4 regions of the Clostridium sp. Marseille-QA1073 genome follow, and region 1 is predicted to be linked to each of the others. Evidence: a T-box and tRNA genes for the amino acid it is inferred to sense, from the RefSeq annotation. Region 1 holds a T-box; the other regions hold tRNA genes.
What was found. A T-box is a leader RNA that pairs with one kind of tRNA and senses whether it is charged. The one in region 1 lies ahead of ileS (isoleucine--tRNA ligase), so its partner is inferred to be a tRNA-Ile.
Positions count from the first base shown of each region.

Region 2: it has a tRNA-Ile gene. The T-box ahead of ileS (isoleucine--tRNA ligase) is inferred to sense a tRNA for this amino acid. The anticodon was not compared.
Region 3: it has a tRNA-Ile gene. The T-box ahead of ileS (isoleucine--tRNA ligase) is inferred to sense a tRNA for this amino acid. The anticodon was not compared.
Region 4: it has a tRNA-Ile gene. The T-box ahead of ileS (isoleucine--tRNA ligase) is inferred to sense a tRNA for this amino acid. The anticodon was not compared.

Region 1 covers NZ_JBSVQM010000011.1:104,509-110,526, forward strand. Annotated here, with positions in the region: gene ACY1IQ_RS11800 (UDP-N-acetylmuramoyl-L-alanyl-D-glutamate--2,6-diaminopimelate ligase) at 1-330, opposite strand, end outside; gene ACY1IQ_RS11805 (MBL fold metallo-hydrolase) at 709-1,344, opposite strand; T-box leader at 1,707-1,925, shown strand; gene ileS (isoleucine--tRNA ligase) at 2,067-5,171, shown strand.
Region 2 covers NZ_JBSVQM010000007.1:159,835-165,852, reverse strand. Annotated here, with positions in the region: gene ACY1IQ_RS08715 (hypothetical protein) at 826-1,149, opposite strand; gene hutG (formimidoylglutamase) at 1,294-2,310, opposite strand; gene ACY1IQ_RS08705 (hypothetical protein) at 2,368-2,655, shown strand; tRNA gene ACY1IQ_RS08700 (tRNA-Ala) at 2,968-3,043, opposite strand; tRNA gene ACY1IQ_RS08695 (tRNA-Ile) at 3,049-3,125, opposite strand; rRNA gene rrf (5S ribosomal RNA) at 3,158-3,275, opposite strand; rRNA gene ACY1IQ_RS08685 (23S ribosomal RNA) at 3,396-6,018, opposite strand, start outside.
Region 3 covers NZ_JBSVQM010000009.1:90,846-96,863, forward strand. Annotated here, with positions in the region: gene ACY1IQ_RS10265 (serine hydrolase domain-containing protein) at 1-256, opposite strand, end outside; gene surE (5'/3'-nucleotidase SurE) at 436-1,182, opposite strand; gene gap (type I glyceraldehyde-3-phosphate dehydrogenase) at 1,456-2,469, opposite strand; gene ACY1IQ_RS10280 (aminopeptidase) at 2,892-4,118, shown strand; tRNA gene ACY1IQ_RS10285 (tRNA-Ala) at 4,274-4,349, opposite strand; tRNA gene ACY1IQ_RS10290 (tRNA-Ile) at 4,355-4,431, opposite strand; rRNA gene rrf (5S ribosomal RNA) at 4,464-4,581, opposite strand; rRNA gene ACY1IQ_RS10300 (23S ribosomal RNA) at 4,886-6,018, opposite strand, start outside.
Region 4 covers NZ_JBSVQM010000009.1:96,980-102,997, reverse strand. Annotated here, with positions in the region: gene murD (UDP-N-acetylmuramoyl-L-alanine--D-glutamate ligase) at 204-1,577, shown strand; rRNA gene ACY1IQ_RS10315 (16S ribosomal RNA) at 2,284-3,798, shown strand; tRNA gene ACY1IQ_RS10310 (tRNA-Ala) at 3,884-3,959, shown strand; tRNA gene ACY1IQ_RS10305 (tRNA-Ile) at 3,966-4,042, shown strand; rRNA gene ACY1IQ_RS10300 (23S ribosomal RNA) at 4,359-6,018, shown strand, end outside.

The DNA of each region.
Region 1 (6,018 bases):
GCCTGTTATTCCTATTATTTTAATATTATTTTTAGGATTACCATAGTAATTAGATGACATAATAGCAAGAGCCTCTCTTGTATCATCTACTTTAATTATCGTAATATGAGGGGCAACTTTAATATCTCTATTGGTTATTATAACAGTTGCTCCTTTTAGTACAGCATCATCTACATATTTATTACCATCATCTAATGTTCCATTTATACATATAAATACGTCATTAGAAGTTATCTTTCTAGAGTCATATTTTAGTTCATTTATAGATATATCTAAAGCTCCTTGAACTAGTAAGTATTCTATTCCTATCAAGATATCCTTTAATATCATACTCTCACCTTCTTTTATTTACATATTATTATGTGCAATTATATATATCATGTAAATTTATTTATGAAAACGTGATTTTAATAAAATAGCTTATCTTCAATAAATTATAATAAATAATAAAATTAAAGAAGTTAAAAAATTATAACATTATTATATGTTTTTAAGAATTATATTATTTCTACAATTATTAGTTATTATATAATGTTTTATAGATATACTCATGTTAATTTAATCATATATCAGAATAAATGCTATTTTTAAGTATTTTAATTAGTGTTATTAAATGCACAATGTTTAGCTCATAATTGTGAGCTAAGCACTGTGCATTATTTTAAGTTATGAATTGTATAGTGGAATTACTATATTATAGTTATAATTTTATGTTGTAAGTATTAATACTTTATTCTTATCTTCATCCAATATGTCTTCAATTATTATAGAATTACTATTAATTCTCTCTCCACTTTTCATGTGAGTTAAGAAGGTTTCAACTCCATCTAGCGGAAAAGTCAGACGAGGAGTTTTGTAATGCATAGGGATAGTTATCTTACTTTGAATTGAGTTTGCGATGTTAGCAGCTTCACTACCACTTATGGTATAGTTTCCACCTACAGGAATGAGAAGTATATCTACATCACCAATCATATCTAAATCTTCAGACGTTAATAAATGACCTAAATCTCCTAAATGACAAATTTTATATCCATCCATTTCAATTATAAAAATTATATTTTCTCCACGTTTTGCTCCTTTAACTTCATCATGGAAAGATGGTATTCCTCTAATAGGGATATCACATTCATTAAAAAAACCTACTTTATCTACGATTTTAGCTTCATTGCCGATTATTTTAATATAATTATGATCAAAGTGATTATGACTTATGGTAATTACATCAACTCTACCCTTAAAAACAGTGTATCCTACAGTTTCATCGAAAGGGTCTGTAAGAAGCTTTCTACCATCACTATCCTCAAGTAAAAAAGAAGCGTGACCAAGCCAAGTTAATTTCATTTTCATCTCTCCTTATAAATTATTTATTTTACATTTCTTTGTTAAATTTATCTTAATTATAGTATAGGATACAAGTAATTGGAATTATTATAAATATTTAGGTAAAAGATTTTTAAGTTTATAAATAATAAATTTTCCTTATATTAATCTATATTTCATTTAATTATTAGCATTATTTTAAATAATATACTTTAAAAAATCCTTCCTATTACATCCTAATAAACGTAATATATAGAAATAATAGATAGAGTTTAATTTTCTTTCTTAAATATCTTGAATATTTAAGAGAAAAAAGGATAGAAATAAATTGACAATAAAAATTTACTGTACTATAATTGATATAAAATTAATTTTGAAAATCTTAAAAGGCTAAGATTAGGAAAAGTACTTTAACAAGTAACTTACAGAGAGTGAGGAGTAGGTGAAACCTCATAGTGATGGTTAAGGGAAAATCACCTAGGAGCTGAAGGCTGAATTTTAGTAAGTTTGTCCGTATTTCTGCGTTAAAGAATAGAACATGTTAGTGTTTGAATTTATGATATTACCATAGGTGGTATAGCGAAGTTCACTTCGTCCTATTTAGGACGGAGTTTTTTATTTTTTAAATATATTTCATTATAGTAAGTATATATTGTGTTAATGATAATAATGAGGATTAATCTTATTATCATTAGTATAGATTACAATAAAATATAGATTAAATATTAGGAAGGAGATTTACTATGTATAAGAAAATTGATTCTTCAAAGAGTTTTATGGATATTGAATTAGATGTATTAAAACTTTGGGAAGAAAAAAACGTAATTCAAAAGAATTTTGATTCAAATGAAGATGGTGAATATTTTACATTTTATGATGGTCCACCAACAGCAAATGGTAAACCTCATATAGGACACGTTATAACAAGAGTAATGAAAGACATAATTCCAAGATATAAAGTAATGAAAGGTTATAAGGTTTTAAGAAAAGCAGGATGGGATACCCATGGTCTTCCTGTAGAACTTGAAATAGAAAAGAAACTTGGAATTTCAGGTAAACCAGAAATAGAAAAGTATGGTGTAGAAGAATTTGTTAAGCAATGTAAGGAAAGTGTATTTACATATGTTGAAATGTGGAGACAAATGTCTGAAAGATTAGCTTATTGGGTAGATATGGATGATCCATATGTAACTTTCCACAATGATTACATTGAATCAGTTTGGTGGGCATTAAAACAAATGTGGGATAAAGACTTAATTTATAAAGGTCATAAGATAATGCCATACTGTCCAAGATGTGGAACTACACTTTCATCTCATGAAGTTGCACAAGGATATAAAGATGTTAAAGATAGCTCTGTATATGTTAAATTTAAACTAAAAGACGAAAATAAATATGTGCTAGTTTGGACAACAACTCCTTGGACATTACCAAGTAACGTAGCATTAGCAGTAAATAAAAAATATGATTATGTAGAAGTACTTCATAATGAAGAAAATATAATACTTTCAAGAGCGCTTTTAAATAAACTTGAGGGAGAATATGAAGTTGTTGCAGAATTCAAAGGAGAAGCTTTACTTGGAAAAGAATATGAGCAAATGTTTAAATTTGAAACTCCAGAGGAAAAAGCATTCTATATAGTTCATGCAGACTATGTAACATTAACAGATGGTACAGGTATAGTTCATACAGCACCTGCATATGGAGATGAGGATAGCCAAACAGGTAAGCGTTATAATCTTCCAATGATAAACTTAGTTGATGCAGAAGGAAAATTTGTTGAAAAGGTAACTCCATGGGCTGGTATGTTTGTTAAAAAAGCAGATGAGAAGATCGTTGCTTACTTAAAGGAGAACAATATTCTTTATAAAGGAGAAAAATTCCTACATTCATATCCACATTGTTGGAGATGTGATACACCACTTCTTTACTATCCAAGAGAGAGTTGGTTTGTAAGAATGTCTTCTGTTAGAGACCAATTATTAGAGAATAATAATAAAATCAATTGGATGCCAGATAACGTAAAAACAGGAAGAATGGGAAAATTCTTAGAGAATGTTATTGACTGGGGTATTTCAAGAAATAGATACTGGGGAACTCCACTTCCAATTTGGGAATGTGAATGTGGTCACAGAGAAATGATAGGAAGTGTTAGTGAACTTCATGAAAAAGGAATAAATGTACCAGAAGGAATAGAGCTTCATAAGCCATATATAGATAATGTACATTTAAAGTGTCCAAAATGTGCTAAAGAAATGACTAGAGTAGAAGAAGTTATTGACTGTTGGTTTGATTCAGGTTCAATGCCGTTTGCTCAATATCACTATCCATTTGAAAATAAACAAATATTTGAGTCTAATTTCCCAGCGCAATTTATATCAGAGGCAGTTGACCAAACAAGAGGATGGTTCTATACATTACTTGCTATATCAACAACTGTTTTCGAGAGAAATCCATTTGAAAATTGTATAGTACTTGGACACGTTTTAGATAAAGATGGACTAAAAATGTCTAAACATAAAGGAAATGTATTAAGTCCGTTTACTGTATTAGAAAATCAAGGAGCAGACGCATTAAGATGGTATTTCTATACAGCTAGTGCACCATGGTTACCTTCAAGATTTTATGAAGAAGCAGTTATAGAAGCTCAAAGGAAATTTATAGGAACATTATGGAATGTTTATTCTTTCTATGTTCTATATGCAGAATTAGATAAATTTGATCCAACTAAGTATGAAGATTTTGTATCAGAAAACGTAATGGATAAGTGGATGATGTCTAAACTTAATACTTTAGTTAAAAACATAGATGAGCATTTAGAAAATTATAGAATTACTCAAGGTGCTAAAGAACTTGAAGATTTTGTAGATCAGCTTTCTAACTGGTATGTAAGAAGAAATAGAGCAAGATATTGGGTTGAAGAGTTAACAGAGGATAAGATAGGAGCATATATGACTTTATATAGAGTATTAACAACTTTAGCTAAAGTAGCGTCTCCATTTATACCATTTGTTACAGAAGAATTATATCAAAATTTAGTAGTTAGCTTTGATAAAAATGCTGAAGAAAGTGTTCACTTATGTAAATGGCCTGAGTACAGAGAAGATTTAGTAGATGAGTCATTAGAAATGGAAATGGATAAAGCATATAAAATAGTTAAGCTTGGAAGAAGTGCGAGAAATGGTGCTAATATTAAAAACAGACAGCCATTATCTAAGATGCTTGTTTCAATAGGAACACTTCCAGAATATTATGGGGACATAGTTAAAGATGAACTTAATATAAAAGAAGTTGAACTTGGTGCTGACATTTCAAAATATGTTAACTTTGAAATAAAGCCAAACTTACCTATACTCGGAAAAGCTTACGGTAAATTAATACCTGGCATAAGAAAAGCTATTGGTTCAATGAATCAAATGGAGCTTGCACAAGCTATAAACAACGGTAAAACTGTTAATATTAATGTAGATGGAACAGAGATAGAGTTAACATCTGAAAATCTACTTGTAACAATGCAAGGTTTAGAAGGATATGCCTTTGCAGGTGAAGGAGATATAGGAGTTGTACTTGATACTAATATTACAGATGAACTTAGAGAAGAAGGTCATGTAAGAGAAATACTAAGTAAAATTCAAAATATGAGAAAAGAAAGTGGCTTTGAGGTTGCAGATAAGATTAACATATATGTATCTGGAAATGAAATGCTTGAAAATATCATTAGAAAATTTGAAGAGCAAATTGCTAAGGATACATTAGCTGTTGAGATAGTTTATAATGCAGACTCTAATTATCAAGAAGTTAAAATAAACGGAGAAAATTTAAAACTTGCTGTAGAAAAATTAGCTTAAGAGATTAGAATAAGTTATTTCATTTAATACACTTAAAACCTTATTAATCAAATTTGAATTTGGTTAATAAGGTTTTTTATATATCAATATAAATTATAAAATAATGAAAAATTGATAATTATAGCTAAGACTAGCCCCTTTAATTTAAGTAACAACTGTAGTACTAGTTTCAATATAGAAATTTACTATATAGCTTCAAAAAGAAATCAATTTAAAACTTCTCCTATAAAGAGAAGTATCTATAATTCTCTATTGTATAAGGTATGCTAGCAGTAAATTTATATATTACAAAAGTGTAAGTACTATGAATATAAATGTAAGATAAAAAAATTGTTAAAAAATTAAGAGTGATGTAAAATTAATGGATAGACGATGAATTTGAATTTTTAGGAGATGACTAAGATATGCAAGACCCAATAAAATTTATAGCAATACTATTTATAGCTAACATACCATTATTTGTATTCATATATTTTAGTTTCTTTTCAAAGAAGAATAGAAGAAAAGGAAAACACAGGAATAAGACCCAAGGACATTTGTTATTCTTAATATTTACATACATAATTATATTAGCTATAGAGTTTATAGCAGTATATAGACTATTACAGGTAATAAAATAAACAAATTTTTTAAATAGTATATATAAAATATATCCAATTGATTTTTAAGAAAAGTGACTAATCACTTTTCTTTTTTGTTAGGTATATGAAAGAAAATAACGAACCGAAGATTGGTGGTATATTTTATCTTATATAAGGAGACAGGTTCACTGATAGTAGTCTCTATCAGCGAATTCTGTGAAGGCACTATAAGCAAAATAGAAGAACTATACTAGTCCTTTATTTTT
Region 2 (6,018 bases), on a different contig from region 1:
TATGAAATATATATATTATTATAATATTATTACCATTTAATGTAAATGAGTGATATAATATTTTTATATTTATTTTATAGAAATGAGAGGGTATTAAATGCGTATAAGAAATAATTTTATATCATATTGGTACAATTGGAGAAAGAAAGGTCAAATTCTTTACATCTTAAAAAATACTATTATCATATCCATATTTATATTAGCTTTTGGAATTATAAATATATTAAAACAAAACATATTTTAAATAAAAATTCTCTAATATTTACTATATTAATAGGATCTTATGGAATTATTTATAGCATTAACTCTTGGAAAAAATATAATAGGATATATTTGAATAATCTTAAAGAAAATAATTAATTAAAATTACTAGAATATTTTATATCCTAGAAAAATCTAGATTAGACATATAGTTATATTTTTATGATTCAACATACTATAAAATATATAAGAGCACTAAATCTCTTTATAATTACTTATTCTCTAAAATTTTTAAATAAAATCATTTGACTCTAATATATAAGTAATTATATAAGAAAAATCACTATTAAATATTACTTTTTAATAGTGGATTTTTCTTATGTACTATGAAGGTAATTTATATACTAATTTAATTTTACTCTTAGTAAATAAAATTAATTTTTATCATCACATCTTTTTAATATGTCCATGGAAATATTTTGGTAATTATTTGTATGATGATATCTTATTAAATTTAACAAATTATCATCATAATTATATTCTTTTAATATGTTATATCCTATTTCACCATGATTATAATAAACATTTATAAATTTTATATTATCAAATTTTTTTAATTTACCTTTAGTAATAAAATTTAAAACAACTACTATGGACTTTTCTTATAGGATTTAAACTTTTATATAATTTACCTATATCATGAAGAAAACCTGCTTTTATTAATGTATTTATTTCATTATGATTTAAATTATCTAATAATGATATTTCTTTAGTTTCATTTATAATATCCTTAGCTACATTTATACAATGCTTTTTATCATAAACCTTAAGTTTATTAAATAATTCAATTTCAAAAGGTTCTAAATATCTATTAATAAATTCTATATCTTTATCTGTAATTTTAGCTGTTACAGCCTTAAAAAATTGTTTTACTCTATAAATAAACATATATAACTCCTAAAATGCATGTTTTATATAATACCACTTCTACATTTAATATATATCTAAAGATCTTGTATTAAGCAATTTATCTATATGTCTATTATATACAAATATATTCAAAGAGCAAAATTTAAAACTATACTCTTTATCTTAATAGCTATATTCTAAGTTATATTGCTTACAAATAGTATTTACTAGAGCAAATATTATTACTGCTGCAGTATTTGAAGTTATATTATCTTTATCAAATCTTGGAGCTACTTCACATATATCAAAGTTCATAACCTTTCCTGACTTTAATATATGTTTTAAGACTTGAATTACCATTTCAGGGTCTAATCCAACAGTTTGAATTGCACTAACACCTGGAGCAAAAGCTGCTGAAAATACATCAGAACAAATGGTTACATATATGTAGTCTTGTTTTTTTATAAAATCTTTTAAGGCTTTAATAAGTGCCCAGCCATCACTAGATACTATGTCTTTTGCAAGGGCATATTTAACTCCTAATTTATTAGCAGTTTTAAAAAGCTCAATTGTATTACTATGTTCTTGAACACCAACACAGAAATAAGAAAAATCCATATCATTATTTTTACAGATATCTGATATTTGCCTAAACATAGTCCCAGAGCTTCCTTCTTTATCATAAGGTCGTAAATCAAAGTGAGCATCAAAATTTATTATGCCAATCTTTGGTTTATCACATATAGTTTGTACATTATTAAAGAGCCCTCTAAAGTTTCCTAAAGCAGTTTCATGTCCGCCGCCTAATACAATTGGGAATATATTTAAACTAAGAAGTCTAGCTACAGATTTAGATAAAAGTTCTTGTGCTTCACTTAAACTTAATCCTTCTGCAACTATGTCACCTGCATCAAATATATTTACACATTCATAAAAGTTGCAAGGGAAATTTGCCATTTGAGTTCTTATGGATATTGGACCATTTATTGCACCAACTCTGCCTTTATTTAATTTTATACCTATATCACAACAAAAACCTAATATGCCAAAGCTTAAGCTTTCTACAGGCTTTATATTTTCGTCCCATAAATTTAATGGTTTAACATGTTGGTGCCATCTAAAAGCATCATAGTTGGAAGTACTGTCTACTCTTCCACTCCAAATGCTCTCATCCATTTGTATATAATTCTTACTATACATAAATTCATCTCCCATTATAATTTTGTAACTATATAAAAAGTAACTCATATTATAACATTGAAAGCATTAATTAAAAAGGGAAATATGTCAATTTTTATATTAATGCCTTATGATCAAATATCTCAAGGTGTTTTAAAGACTTTATCCCAATTCAGTACTGATATACGATCAGCTAATGAAATGGTAAATACACTACTAACTAATGATAAACTTAATGTTGATGCTAACTTTTTAAACTTTGTGTCACATTTTGATCAAGGGAAATATTATCAATTTAGAAGTGAAGGATACATGGAGGCTTTAACATTTATAAAGACTTACAATGAAATGAGCTTATGCTATTAGATTAATAATCTACAAACTCCTGCTATCAAGCATTTTACAGAAGCTTTAAATTCACTAGATAGAGTTAGTCGTTCATTCTTATCTGATGATGACTTTAGGGATTTAATAATTGAAATAGGTGCGCTAAAAAAATACAGATGAAATTAATAGGAAATAATAAGAATGTATAATTTAAATTGTGGCTAATCAACTTTATAATTTGTAGTACCATATAGAAATATATCTGTAAAAAATTTAATAATTGATCTTAATAGGTTTTAAAATTTAATTTATTCTAAAAAAATAAAAAAGCAATCCTCTTGGATTGCTTTTTGGTGGAGATAAAGAGATTCGAACTCTTGACCCCCTGCGTGCAAGGCAGGTGCTCTCCCAACTGAGCTATACCCCCAAATATGGTGGACCTTCAGGGACTCGAACCCCGGACCTACCGGTTATGAGCCGGTTGCTCTAACCAACTGAGCTAAAGATCCATAGTGTTAACTAAGGAGACTTAGTTAACACTACCTGGCAACAACCTACCCTCCCACAGGGTCTCCCCTGCAGTACTCTCGGCGTCCTAAGGCTTAACCTGCCTGTTCGGAATGGAAAGGGGTGTTACCCTTAGGACCATCATCACCAGATTCAAAGGTCATTCATTAACCTTACTTTGTTATTATAATTTATTAAGTTATCTTTGTCAATAACTTTTTTTATAAATTTTCAAAGAAATTATTCTCTGAAAATTGCACAGTGAAATTAATTAGGTCAAGCCCTCGACTTATTAGTATGAGTCAGCTGAACATGTTGCCATGCTTACACCTCTCACCTATCAACCTGGTGTTCTTCCAGGAGTCTTACTAACTTATGTTATGGGAAATCTCATCTTAGGGGGGGCTTCACGCTTAGATGCTTTCAGCGTTTATCCCTTCCAGACATAGCTACCCAGCTGTGCCACTGGCGTGACAACTGGTGCACCAGAGGTCTGTCCATCCCGGTCCTCTCGTACTAAGGACAGCTCCCTTCAAATTTCCTACGCCCGCGACGGATAGGGACCGAACTGTCTCACGACGTTCTGAACCCAGCTCGCGTGCCGCTTTAATGGGCGAACAGCCCAACCCTTGGGACCTACTTCAGCCCCAGGATGCGACGAGCCGACATCGAGGTGCCAAACCTCCCCGTCGATGTGGACTCTTGGGGGAGATCAGCCTGTTATCCCCGAGGTAGCTTTTATCCGTTGAGCGATGGCCCTCCCACGAGGAACCACCGGATCACTAAGCCCGACTTTCGTCCCTGCTCCACTTGTCTGTGTCGCAGTCAGGCTCCCTTCTGCCTTTGCACTCTTCGAACGATTTCCGACCGTTCTGAGGGAACCTTTGGGCGCCTCCGTTACTTTTTTGGAGGCGACCGCCCCAGTCAAACTGCCCACCTAACAATGTCCCGTGACCTGATTCAAGGCCTCCGGTTAGAATTCCAGTACTATCAGGGTGGTATCCCAAGGATGACTCCACAAAGGCTGACGCCCTTGCTTCCAAGTCTCCCACCTATCCTGTACAGATAGTACCGAAACTCAATGCTAAATTGCAGTAAAGCTCTACGGGGTCTTTCCGTCCAATCGCGGGTAGCAAGCATCTTCACTTGCACTACAATTTCGCCGGATTTGCTGTTGAGACAGTGCCCAAATCATTACGCCATTCGTGCGGGTCGGAACTTACCCGACAAGGAATTTCGCTACCTTAGGACCGTTATAGTTACGGCCGCCGTTTACTGGGGCTTAAGTTCATGCCTTCGTTTGCACTAAGCAATCCCCTTAACCTTCCAGCACCGGGCAGGCGTCAGCCCCTATACATCAGCTTTCGCTTTAGCAGAGACCTGTGTTTTTGCTAAACAGTTGCTTGGGCCTATTCTCTGCGGCCTACTTGCGTAGGCACCCCTTCTCCCGAAGTTACGGGGTCAATTTGCCGAGTTCCTTAACAGCAATTCTTCCGATGGTCTTAGGATTCTCTCCTCACCTACCTGTGTCGGTTTGCGGTACGGGCACTAGCTTCCTCCATAGAGGCTTTTCTTGGCAGCGTGGAATCAGATACTTCACCCTAAAGGGCTTCCCCATCACGCCTCAGCTAATGTAGGTGGATTTGCCTATCCTACATACCTAAACGCTTAGACTAGCATCCAATAGCTAGCACATCTTATCCTCCTGCGTCACCCCATTTGTAATAACGTCTGCTAGTGGTACAGGAATATCAACCTGTTGTCCATCACCTACGCCTTTCGGCCTCGGCTTAGGTCCCGACTAACCCTGAGCGGACGAGCCTTCCTCAGGAAACCTTAGGTTTTCGACCGACAGGATTCTCACCTGTCTCTCGCTACTTATGCCAACATTCTCACTTCTGCATCGTCCACCGCTCCTTCCGGTACGACTTCAGCCAATGCAGAAAGCTCCTCTACCGCGTACACGTAGTGTACACCCATAGCTTCGGTGGTAAGTTTTAGCCCCGGACATCTTCGGCGCAGGATCTCTTGACTAGTGAGCTATTACGCACTCTTTGAATGAGTGGCTGCTTCTAAGCCAACATCCTAGTTGTCTTAGAAATCCCACATCCTTTACCACTTAACTTACACTTTGGGACCTTAGCTGATGGTCTGGGCTGTTTCCCTTTTGACTACGGATCTTATCATTCGCAGTCTGACTGCCGAAATAAAAGTATATGGCATTCGGAGTTTGATAAGGTTCGGTAAGCGATATGCCCCCTAGCCTATTCAGTGCTCTACCTCCATTACTCAATTAATCGACGCTAGCCCTAAAGCTATTTCGAGGAGAACCAGCTATCTCCGAGTTCGATTGGAATTTCTCCGCTATCCACAGCTCATCCCATGGTTTTTCAACACCAACGTGGTTCGGTCCTCCACGAGATTTTACTCTCGCTTCAACCTGGCCATGGATAGGTCACCCGGTTTCGGGTCTACGACATGCAACTTTGCGCCCTATTCAGACTCGGTTTCCCTTCGGCTCCGTACCTTAAGTACTTAACCTCGCTACATATCGTAACTCGTTGGCTCGTTCTACAAAAAGCACATCGTCACACATATAAAGTGCTTCGATCGGTTGTAGGCACAGGGTTTCAGGTTCTATTTCACTCCCCTCCCGGGGTTCTTTTCACCTTTCCCTCACGGTACTTCTCCACTATCGGTCACTAGGTAGTATTTAGCCTTGGGAGGTGGTCCTCCCTGCTTCCCACAAGGTTTCACGTGTCTCGTGGTACTCTGGATCAGAACTTAAGGTCTTCTCGTTTCACTTACAGGTCTATTACCTTCTACGGAGTAGCTTTCCAGCTATCTTCAGTTACAATAGCCACCTCTTTTATGTTCTGTCCTCAACCCCCAAGC
Region 3 (6,018 bases), on a different contig from region 1:
TATAGCTTTTTCTTGCAGATGCAATATTAAATCTAGATCTGCAATCTACTTTCCTAGCAAATTCTTTATAGGAATGTTGTCCAAAATACTTTTCTGTAACTATCTTATCTTTATGTATTATAAATAATGATGAAGCAGAAGCTTTAATAAAATCTCCTGTATTTTTAACTTTATTTACTACCTCATCAAAAATATGATTTTCTTCTTTTTTTATCTCATCTTTAATATTAATATTATTTTTAATAAAATTAATCATTGTATATCATCCTTTTAATATAGCTTTTTTGTAAAACATTTTATATTTACAATTATAATCCTTCTATAACATAGTGTTAACTTATTTTTCTCTATTTTATTACACATCTTAATTTACTTATAAGTAGAAAAAGAGCTATTAAGCTCTTTAAGTCCATAAAAAAGTATACCTTAATATATTTAAAACATTTTTTTCACATCTTCTAATATATTAAAATTAGTTAAATCATAATGAAGAGGGGTTAGAGTTATATACCCTTTTTTAATATTATAAACATCTGTTTCTTCAGTATCATTCTCTTCTAATACGCCATTTATTTTTAAACTCCTTGTGCCATCCTCATTTAAATCTTCTACAAAAGTATTTTTATAATTTCTTTCTCCTATTCTACATACTTTTATTTCATTTTTGATATTTTCATCTATAGGTGGTATATTTATATTAAGTACTATATCATTTTTAAATTTACATTCTTCAGCTTTTGCTGCTATATCTAATGCTATTTTAGCTGCTAAGTCATAACTTTCATCTTTACCATCGCAAGAAAATGCAACTGAAGGTACTTTTAATATTGCTGCTTCAACAGCTGCAGATACGGTCCCAGAATAAATTACATCTGTTCCTAAATTATATCCTTCATTAGCTCCTGAAATTACCAAATCTACTTTATTTTCAACTAACTTCATAAGTCCTACTCTTGTGCAATCCGCTGGAGTACCGCTTACACTGAAAGCCTTAGACTTTATTCCATCTAATTTTTCCTCTTTAATTATAAGCGGGGCTGTTATTGTAATAGAGTGACTACTAGCACTTCTTTGCATATTAGGTGCTACAATTATTACCTCATGATATTTCTCAAGTTCTCTAGCTAATGTTTGTATTCCTTTTGCAAATATTCCATCATCGTTTGTTAGTAATATTCTCATATATAACTCCTCCTAAATTCTATGTTTTACCTTATACTAAGATTACTTACCTTATCATTATTTATCATATCATTAATTTTAACCTATGTATTTTCTTTTTAACATTAAAATATAGAAGATAAAACTTCTAAATAGAAAAGTGTCCTAAAAAGCAATTATTAAGTTGCTTTTTAGGACACCGCAAAATAGTTAATTTATGAATTTGAATTGAATTAAAGTAATTAATATTTAATAATATAAAATTTTATTATTTATTTTTATAGTAACAATGTCTTAAATAGACTTTGCAACATAGTTTACTAAATCTACTGTTCTACAAGAATAACCCCATTCATTATCATACCAAGAAACAACTTTAACCATATTATCTTCTATAATCATAGTAGATAATCCATCAATTATTGATGATCTTGGGTCTTGTTTATAATCTACTGATACTAATGGCTCTTCAGAATATCCTAATATTCCTTTCATACTACCTTCTGAAGCCTCTTTAAGTGCTGCATTTACTTCTTCTGCAGTAACTTTTGTTTTTAATTCACATACTAAATCTGTTAAGGATACATTCGGTGTAGGTATTCTTACTGCAAAACCATTTAGTTTTCCATTTAATTCTGGAAGAACCTTAGCAACTGCCTTAGCTGCTCCTGTAGTTGTTGGAATTATAGATTCTCCCGCTGCTCTTGCTCTTCTTAAATCTTTATGTGTTTTATCTAATATTCTTTGATCATTTGTATAAGAATGTATTGTAGTCATTAGTCCTTTAACTATTCCAAACTTATCATTTAATACTTTAGCAAATGGTGCTAAACAGTTAGTTGTACAAGATGCATTTGAAATTATATGATGCTTTTCTGCATTATAATCATTTTCATTAACTCCCATAACAATGGTTACATCTTCATTTTTACCTGGTGCTGTTATTATAACCTTCTTAGCTCCTGCTTCTATATGCTTTATAGCACCTTCTCTACCGTTAAATATACCTGTAGATTCAATAACTATATCTACTCCAAGCTCTTTCCATGGTAATTTAGCCGGATCACACTCTCTAAGTATTTTAATTTCTTTTCCGTTAACTATTATTTTATCTTCGCCATCAACTTCAATAGTTCCATTAAATTTGCCATAACAAGAATCATACTTAAATAAATGTGCTAGTGTTTCACTTTCTGCTTTAGCATTTATAGCGACTAATTCAACGCCATCCATTAGATTTTCTTGAGCAATTCTTAAAACAGCTCTTCCTATTCTTCCAAAACCATTCATAGCAACTTTTACAGTCATTATTTAGTCCCCCTATAAAATATAAACTTAAATTATATCATACTTTTTAAAAGTCTATAATACTATTATATTTATTAATTCATTTATGTGTTATACTTTTTCACCTTTTTTTCAATATATAATTATATGTGCTATACTATATATAGCATATTTAAGGATATATGTCAATACATTCAGCTAAATATGATATTCTATTATCTTAATTTAAAACTTATATAATAAATAAATTTTCTATTTAAATATATAAATTTAAGAACTTTTTGCATTTAAAGAAGCATATTAATTTGTCATTGTAAACCTTAATAGTAATCTTTAACCTTTCTAATACCTCTAAAATAAAATTATAGCTTGCACGTATAAATTATCTAAATTATCTAAATTATAATATTACATAATAAATATTTTTAAGAGGTGTTAATATAATGGAGAAGATGCTTAAAAAGTATGCTAGATTAGCAGTAAAAACAGGAGTAAATATTCAGAAAAATCAAACTCTTATAATAGCATCCCCAATAGAATGTGCTCCATTTACTAGAATGATTTCTGAAGCCGCCTATAAAGAAGGAGCTAGGGAAGTAATAATAGATTGGAATGATGAACTTTCTACAAAAATAAAATATATGTATGCTGATGATGAGGTATTAAGCACTATAGCCCCATGGAAAGTGGATTCACTTATGCACTATGTAAAGAATGGTGCCGCAGTATTAAGTATATCTGCCTCAGATCCCGAACTTATGAAAGATGTTCCCTCTAAAAAAATTTCTGCTTCTATAAAAGCTAGTCAATTAGCATTTAAAGAATTTAATAATCGATTAACAAATTATAAAAATCGCTGGTCAATACTATCGATCCCTACAAAATCATGGGCTTCAAAAGTATTTCCAGAACTTTTACCAGATAAAGCAGTAGAAAAACTTTGGGAAGAGATTTTCAAACTAGTTAGAGTTGATAAAGAAGACCCTGTAAAAGCATGGGAAGAACATATAGAAGTTCTCAAAAGCAATAGAGACCTTTTAAATAATCAAAATTTAAAATCACTTCATTTTAAGAATTCTTTAGGTACAGACTTATATGTGAACTTGCCTCAAAATCATCTATGGATGGGTGGTAGTAAAAAGAGCTCAGATGACATAGAATTTGTTGCTAATATGCCAACAGAAGAAATATTTACATTACCTAAAAGAAATGGCGTTAATGGTATAGTGTATAGCTCAAAACCTTTGAATTATAGCGGAAAGCTTATAGAAGATTTTTCTTTGACATTTGAAAATGGCAAAATTATAGATTTTACTGCTAAAAAAGGCTATGATTCATTAAAAAACTTAATTACAACTGATGAAGGTTCTCATTATTTAGGTGAAGTGGCACTTGTTCCATTTAACTCTTCAATATCTAATTCTGGATTAACTTTTTTTAATACGCTATACGATGAGAATGCCTCTTGCCATCTTGCTATAGGGAAAGCTTATAACTTATCTATAAAAGATGGAGATAAAATGACAGATGAAGAATTCTTAAAGGTCGGGGGAAATATATCTTTAATTCATGTAGATTTTATGTTTGGCACAGAGGATTTAGAAGTAATCGGAGTAAATCAAAATGGAGAACTAATTCAAATTTTTAAAAATGGGAACTGGATCTTTTAATAAGGATAAAAAATTTTAAAGAGTTTTAAGCTTATAAATTTTTCAATATATGCTAAGTTTTTTTAACAAATTAGTTTTTGACTTCATATTTATAAAAAATGAATGCTATTATTAAAAATTCGTATAAAAAAAGCAATCCTTTTGGATTGCTTTTTTGGTGGAGATAAAGAGATTCGAACTCTTGACCCCCTGCGTGCAAGGCAGGTGCTCTCCCAACTGAGCTATACCCCCAAATATGGTGGACCTTCAGGGACTCGAACCCCGGACCTACCGGTTATGAGCCGGTTGCTCTAACCAACTGAGCTAAAGATCCATACTGTTAACTAAGTTTCCTTAGTTAACACTACCTGGCAACAACCTACCCTCCCACAGGGTCTCCCCTGCAGTACTCTCGGCGTCCTAAGGCTTAACCTGCCTGTTCGGAATGGAAAGGGGTGTTACCCTTAGGACCATCATCACCAGATTAAAAATTCATATAAGCTTCACATTACTTCGTCAGTTTCAGTCACTCCAGTGCTCATTTACTTTAGTAAACTCCGCTCTTCGTTTCTTCACTTCCTTGTTCTGTTCGCTTCTATTAATTTTAAAGAAAATTTGTCATAAACGTCGTACTACTTCGTCAACTGCATTCGCTGTGGTGCTCATTTACCATTAGTAAACTCTGCTCCTCACTCATTTGTTTCCTTGTATTACTCGTTTCTATCAAATTTTAAAATTATATAAACTTCAAAGAAATTATTCTCTGAAAATTGCACAGTGAAATTAATTAGGTCAAGCCCTCGACTTATTAGTATGAGTCAGCTGAACATGTTGCCATGCTTACACCTCTCACCTATCAACCTGGTGTTCTTCCAGGAGTCTTACTAACTTATGTTATGGGAAATCTCATCTTAGGGGGGGCTTCACGCTTAGATGCTTTCAGCGTTTATCCCTTCCAGACATAGCTACCCAGCTGTGCCACTGGCGTGACAACTGGTGCACCAGAGGTCTGTCCATCCCGGTCCTCATTGCCAGAGTTGGCTCCTTCAATTTCCTACGCCCGCGACGGATAGGAGACCGAACATCTCCACGACGTTCTGAACCCAGCTCGCGTGCCGCTTCAATGGGCGAACAGCCCAACCCTTGGGACCTACTTCAGCCCCAGGATGCGACGAGCCGACATCGAGGTGCCAAGCCACGGCCTTCCCCGTCGATGTGGACTCTTGGGGGAGATCAGCCTGTTATCCCCGAGGTAGCTTTTATCCGTTGAGCGATGGCCCTCCCACGAGGAACCACCGGATCGCACTAAGCCCGACTTTCGTCCCTGCTCCACTTGTCTGTGTCCTGATCAGGCTCCCTTCTGCCTTTGCACTCTTCGAACGATTTCCGACCGTTCTGAGGGAACCTTTGGGCGCCTCCGTTACTTTTTGGAGGCGACCGCCCCGGTCAAACTGCCCACCTAACAATTGTCCGTGACCTGATTCAAGGCCTCCGGTTAGAATTCCAGTACTATCAGGGTGGTATCCCAAGGATGACTCCACAAAGGCTGACGCCCTTGCTTCCAAGTCTCCCACCTATCCTGTACAGATAGTACCGAAACTCAATCGCTAAATTGCCGTAAAGAGCTCTACAGGGTCTTTCCGTCCAATCACGGGTAGCAAGCATCTTCACTTGCACTACAATTTCGCCGGATTTGCTGTTGAGACAGTGCCCAAATCATTACGCCATTCGTGCGGGTCGGAACTTACCCGACAAGGAATTTCGCTACCTTAGGACCGTTATAGTTACGGCCGCCGTTTTTCAGGAGCTTAAGTTCATGCCTTCGTTTGCACTAAGCAATCCTTAACCTTCCAGCACCGGGCAGGCGTCAGCCCCTATACATCAGCTTTCGCTTTGTGAGACCTGTGTTTTTGCTAAACAG
Region 4 (6,018 bases), on a different contig from region 1:
GGCACAAGAGAAGTATAGCATGTAGAAAAGTGCAAATCAATACGACAAAGATAAGTTTATATATTAATTCAATTCGAACAATTTCGACAAAATTCTCGTTTTTGATTATATCATATTCTACGGTAATTCAAATAACAAATAAAAAGTGTTATAATATACATATTATTAATGATAACAGTCAATGTTGGAGGATTAAAAATAGAATGAAAAGAGATTTTAATGATTTTAAAAGATATATATTGAATAAAAATGTAGCAGTAGTGGGTATAGGAGTCAGTAACATACCTCTTATAGAGTTTTTAGTTAAACTTGGAGCTAAGGTAACTGCTTTTGATAAGAAAAATAGAGACCAGTTTAAAGATATAGATAAGTATGAAGGATTAGGAATAAAATTTGAGTTAGGAGACAACTATTTAAATAATTTAAAAGGATTTGAAGTGATTTTTAAAACTCCATCTATGAGAATAGATAGTGAAGCTTTAGTTAGAGCTAGAAATGAAGGAACTTATATAACATCTGAAATGGAGGAGTTTGTAAGATATTGTCCTGCTAAGATTTATGGCATTACAGGAAGTGATGGTAAAACTACAACTACAACACTTGTATATAATATATTAAAAGAAGCAGGATATAACACTTGGGTAGGTGGGAATATAGGAACGCCTCTCTTTACTAACATAGAAAAAATAAAAAAAGATGATAGAGTAGTATTAGAATTATCAAGCTTTCAGCTTATGACAATGAAGGATTCTACAGATGTAGCAGTAATAACAAATTTATCTCCTAACCATTTAGATATGCATAAGGACATGAATGAATATGTTGAAAGCAAGAAGAATATATACAAATATCAAGATGAAAACTCTCTATTAGTATTAAATGAAGATAATGATATAACTAACTCAATGATAGAAGAAGCTAAAGGAAGAGTTTACACTTTTAGTAGAAAGAAAAAAGTAGAAAAAGGTGCATATTATGAAAATGAAAAATTATATGTTAGGGGTAAGGAAGTTTGTGATAAGAAAGATATAAAATTAAAAGGTATGCATAATGTTGAAAATTTATTAGCTGCGTTTTCTGCAACTTGTGATGAAGTAAATATTGAAGTTATGAAGAATATAGCTATATCTTTTGGAGGAGTGGAACATAGAAGTGAATTTATAAGATCTATAAATGGAGTGGAGTTTTATAATGATTCTATAGCATCTAGTCCTACAAGAACCTTAGCAAGTATTAAAGCTTTTGAAAAACCTGTTATATTAATAGCAGGAGGATATGATAAGAAGCTACCATTTGAACCTTTAGCTTTTGAAGGATATAAATATATTAAATCATTAATATTACTAGGTGCAACAAAGTATAAAATAAAGGCAGCTTTTGATGAGTTAAAAGAAAAAGAAGGAATAGAAACTACAATATATATGGTTGATACTTTAGAGGAAGCGGTAGATAAGGCAAAAGAAATTTCTGAAAAAGATGATATAGTAACATTATCTCCTGCTTGTGCTAGCTTTGATATGTTTGTAAATTTTGAAGTTAGAGGAAATAGATTTAAAGAAATAATTAATAATTTATAATTAGTAGAATACTGTCTTGAGTATAATAAAATGCTTAAGGCAGTATTTCATTTATAGATAAAAGAAGTTAATTTATAAATAATAACTATGCCATTAAGTATTTCAATTAACAACTTAAGATAATGTAAAATTTAAAATTAAGGTTGAAACTAGCTTTAAAGAAACTAATTCTTTGTGAATTATGAACTCAATAGTTTTAATTATAATTGCTAAAAGTAGCAATTATTCATGATTTCTATTCCAGTTAGAAAAAACAAAAAGAAACTTATCCTAGTGTATCTTTATATGAAAAACGAGAAAGATATTATTGCCAAGAATTTATAAAATAATTTTAGCAAAATAATAAATAAAATTTTGCTTTTTTTTATCATGTTATTATGAATAAGTCGTCAGCGCCAAGTGCTAAAGCGACATACTGAGTTTTTAAATCAACATATTTAATAGGACTTAAAGAAAACTAAGTTTCCTAAAAAAACTTTGAAAAGTTTTAAAAAATATATTGACAACGAGAAAACAAAGTGATAAGATAAAAAAGCAGTCGGGAAACGACGGCAAAACAGTAAGAATTTGGTCTTTGAAAATTAAACAGAGAAATAGGTAAAACCAGTTAATTCATTGAGTTTCGAAAGAAACTTAAAATGACTATTACAGTCAGCAAACTTTACTTGAGCAAATTTCTTTAAGAAATGATCAAGATTCAAACTTTTAAATTGAGAGTTTGATCCTGGCTCAGGACGAACGCTGGCGGCGTGCCTAACACATGCAAGTCGAGCGATGAAGCTCCTTCGGGAGTGGATTAGCGGCGGACGGGTGAGTAACACGTGGGTAACCTGCCTCATAGAGGGGAATAGCCTCCCGAAAGGGAGATTAATACCGCATAAAGTATGAAGGTCGCATGACTTTTATACCAAAGGAGTAATCCGCTATGAGATGGACCCGCGGCGCATTAGCTAGTTGGTGAGGTAACGGCTCACCAAGGCGACGATGCGTAGCCGACCTGAGAGGGTGATCGGCCACATTGGAACTGAGACACGGTCCAGACTCCTACGGGAGGCAGCAGTGGGGAATATTGCGCAATGTAAACCCCAGACGCAGCAACGCCGCGTGAATGAAGAAGGCCTTAGGTTGTAAAGTTCTGTCACATGGGAAGATAATGACGGTACTATATGAGGAAGCCGCCGGCTACACCCATGCGCCAGCAGCCGCGGTAATACGTAGGTGGCAAGCGTTGTCCGGATTTACTGGGCGTAAAGGATGCGTAGGCGGACATTTAAGTCAGATGTGAAATACCTGGCTCAACTTGTGTTGTATTTGAAATCCGGTGCGTTCAGGAGTGCAGGAGAGGAAAGCGGAATTCCTAGTGTAGCGGTGAAATGCGTAGAGATTGTGAAGAACACCAGTGGCGAAGGCGGCTTTCTGGACTGTAACTGACGCTGAGGCATGAAAGCGTGGGGAGCAAACAGGATTAGATACCCTGGTAGTCCACGCCGTAAACGATGAATACTAGGTGTAGGAGGTATCGACCCTTCTGTGCCGCAGTTAACACAATAAGTATTCCGCCTGGGGAGTACGATCGCAAGATTAAAACTCAAAGGAATTGACGGGGGCCCGCACAAGCAGCGGAGCATGTGGTTTAATTCGAAGCAACGCGAAGAACCTTACCTAGACTTGACATCCCCTGAATTACCCGTAATGAGGAAGCCCTTCGGGGCAGGGAGTAGGTGGTGCATGGTTGTCGTCAGCTCGTGAAGTTTCGGGGAGATGTTGGGTTAAGTCCCGCAACGAGCGCAACCCTTATCATTAGTTGCTACCATTAAGTTGAGCACTCTAGTGAGACTGCCCGGGTTAACCGGGAGGAAGGTGGGGATGACGTCAAATCATCATGCCCCTTATGTCTAGGGCTACACACGTGCTACAATGGTTGGTACAACAAGATGCAAGACCGTGAGGTGGAGCTAAACTTAAAAACCAATCCCAGTTCGGATTGTAGGCTGAAACTCGCCTACATGAAGCCGGAGTTGCTAGTAATCGCGAATCAGCATGTCGCGGTGAATACGTTCCCGGGCCTTGTACACACCGCCCGTCACACCATGAGAGCTGGTAACACCCGAAGTCCGTGAGGTAACCGCTAAGGAGCCAGCGGCCGAAGGTGGGATTAGTGATTGGGGTGAAGTCGTAACAAGGTAGCCGTAGGAGAACCTGCGGCTGGATCACCTCCTTTCTAGGGAGTCGACGTAGTTGGTAACTCTACTACGAAAACTGGTACTATCTCTGTTTAATTTTGAAAGACCAAAAGTCTTTAATATGGGGGTATAGCTCAGTTGGGAGAGCACCTGCCTTGCACGCAGGGGGTCAAGAGTTCGAATCTCTTTATCTCCACCATATTGTGGGTCTATAGCTCAGCTGGTTAGAGCGCACGCCTGATAAGCGTGAGGTCGATGGTTCGAGTCCATTTAGACCCACCATTAATTTAAAATTGTTCTTTGAAAATTGCACAGTGAAAATATTTGTTTAAATATCCTTTAAATTTAAAAGATAAATAAACAATTTCGTCAAGACAAACAGAAATAAGTTTAAAAACAAAGTTTTTGAATTCTATTTATGCGAATTTGTATAGGACACTTTGTAAAAGTTAATAAAATCATTTTATTACTTTATAAAATTAAATAGAAGCGAACAATACTAGGAAACAAGTGAGCGAGGAGCGGAGTTTACTTAGGTAAATGAGCACCACAGCGAATGCAGTTGACGACGTAGTGTGAAGCTTATATTGAATTTTAAGGTCAAGCTACAAAGGGCGCAGGGTGAATGCCTTGGCACTAGGAGCCGAAGAAGGACGTGATAAGCTGCGATAAGCTTTGGGTAGACGCAAATAGTCTGTGATCCAAAGATTTCCGAATGGGGAAACCTCCCGGCGGTTGCCGGGCGTACTCAGATATGCCGAAGTATAAGGTGGTAGAGGTAAACCCGGGGAACTGAAACATCTAAGTACCCGGAGGAAGAGAAAGAAAAATCGATTTCCTAAGTAGCGGCGAGCGAAAGGGAAAGAGCCCAAACCTAAGCCTTTGGCTTGGGGTTGAGGACAGAACATAAATTTACTGTATCTTTAGTTGAAGATAGCTGGAAAAGCACCAAAGAAGGTAATAGGTAGGCCCGTGCTTGGCGGAGATAAGGTAACAGTTCTGATCCAGAGTACCACGAGACACGTGAAACCTTGTGGGAAGCAGGGAGGACCACCTCCCAAGGCTAAATACTACCTAGTGACCGATAGTGGAGAAGTACCGTGAGGGAAAGGTGAAAAGAACCCCGGGAGGCAACAGAACCTGAAACCCTGTGCCTACAACCGATCGAAGCACTTTATATGTGTGACGATGCTTTTTTTAAGAACAGCCACAACGAGTTACGATATGCAGCGGTGTTGACACTTCGGCGTACGGAGCCGAAGGGAAACCGAGTCTGAATAGGGCGCAAAGTTGCATGTCGTAGACCCGAAACCGGGTGACCTATCCATGGCCAGGTTGAAGCGAGAGTAAAATCTCGTGGAGGACCGAACCACGTTGGTGTTGAAAAACCATGGGATGAGCTGTGGATAGCGGAGAAATTCCAATCGAACTCGGAGATAGCTGGTTCTCCTCGAAATAGCTTTAGGGCTAGCGTCGATTAATTGAGTAATGGAGGTAGAGCACTGAATAGGCTAGGGGGCATATCGCTTACCGAACCTTATCAAACTCCGAATGCCATATACTTTTATTTCGGCAGTCAGACTGCGAATGATAAGATCCGTAGTCAAAAGGGAAACAGCCCAGACCATCAGCTAAGGTCCCAAAGTGTAAGTTGTTGGTAAAGGATGTGGGATTTCTAAGACAACTAGGATGTTGGCTTAGAAGCAGCCACTCATTCAAAGAGTGCGTAATAGCTCACTAGTCAAGAGATCCTGCGCCGAAGATGTCCGGGGCTAAAACTTACCACCGAAGCTATGGGTGTACACTACGTGTACGCGGTAGAGGAGCTTTCTGCATTGGCTGAAGTCGTACCGGAAGGAGCGGTGGACGATGCAGAAGTGAGAATGTTGGCATAAGTAGCGAGAGACAGGTGAGAATCCTGTCGGTCGAAAACCTAAGGTTTCCTGAGGAAGGCTCGTCCGCTCAGGGTTAGTCGGGACCTAAGCCGAGGCCGAAAGGCGTAGGTGATGGACAACAGGTTGATATTCCTGTACCACTAGCAGACGTTATTACAAATGGGGTGACGCAGGAGGATAAGATGTGCTAGCTATTGGATGCTAGTCTAAGCGTTTAGGTATGTAGGATAGGCAAATCCACCTACATTAGCTGAGGCGTGATGGGGAAACCCTTTAAGGGTGAAGTATCTGATTCCACGCTGCCAAGAAAAGCCTCTATGGAGGAAGTTAGTGCCCGTACCGCAAACCGACACAGGTAGGTGG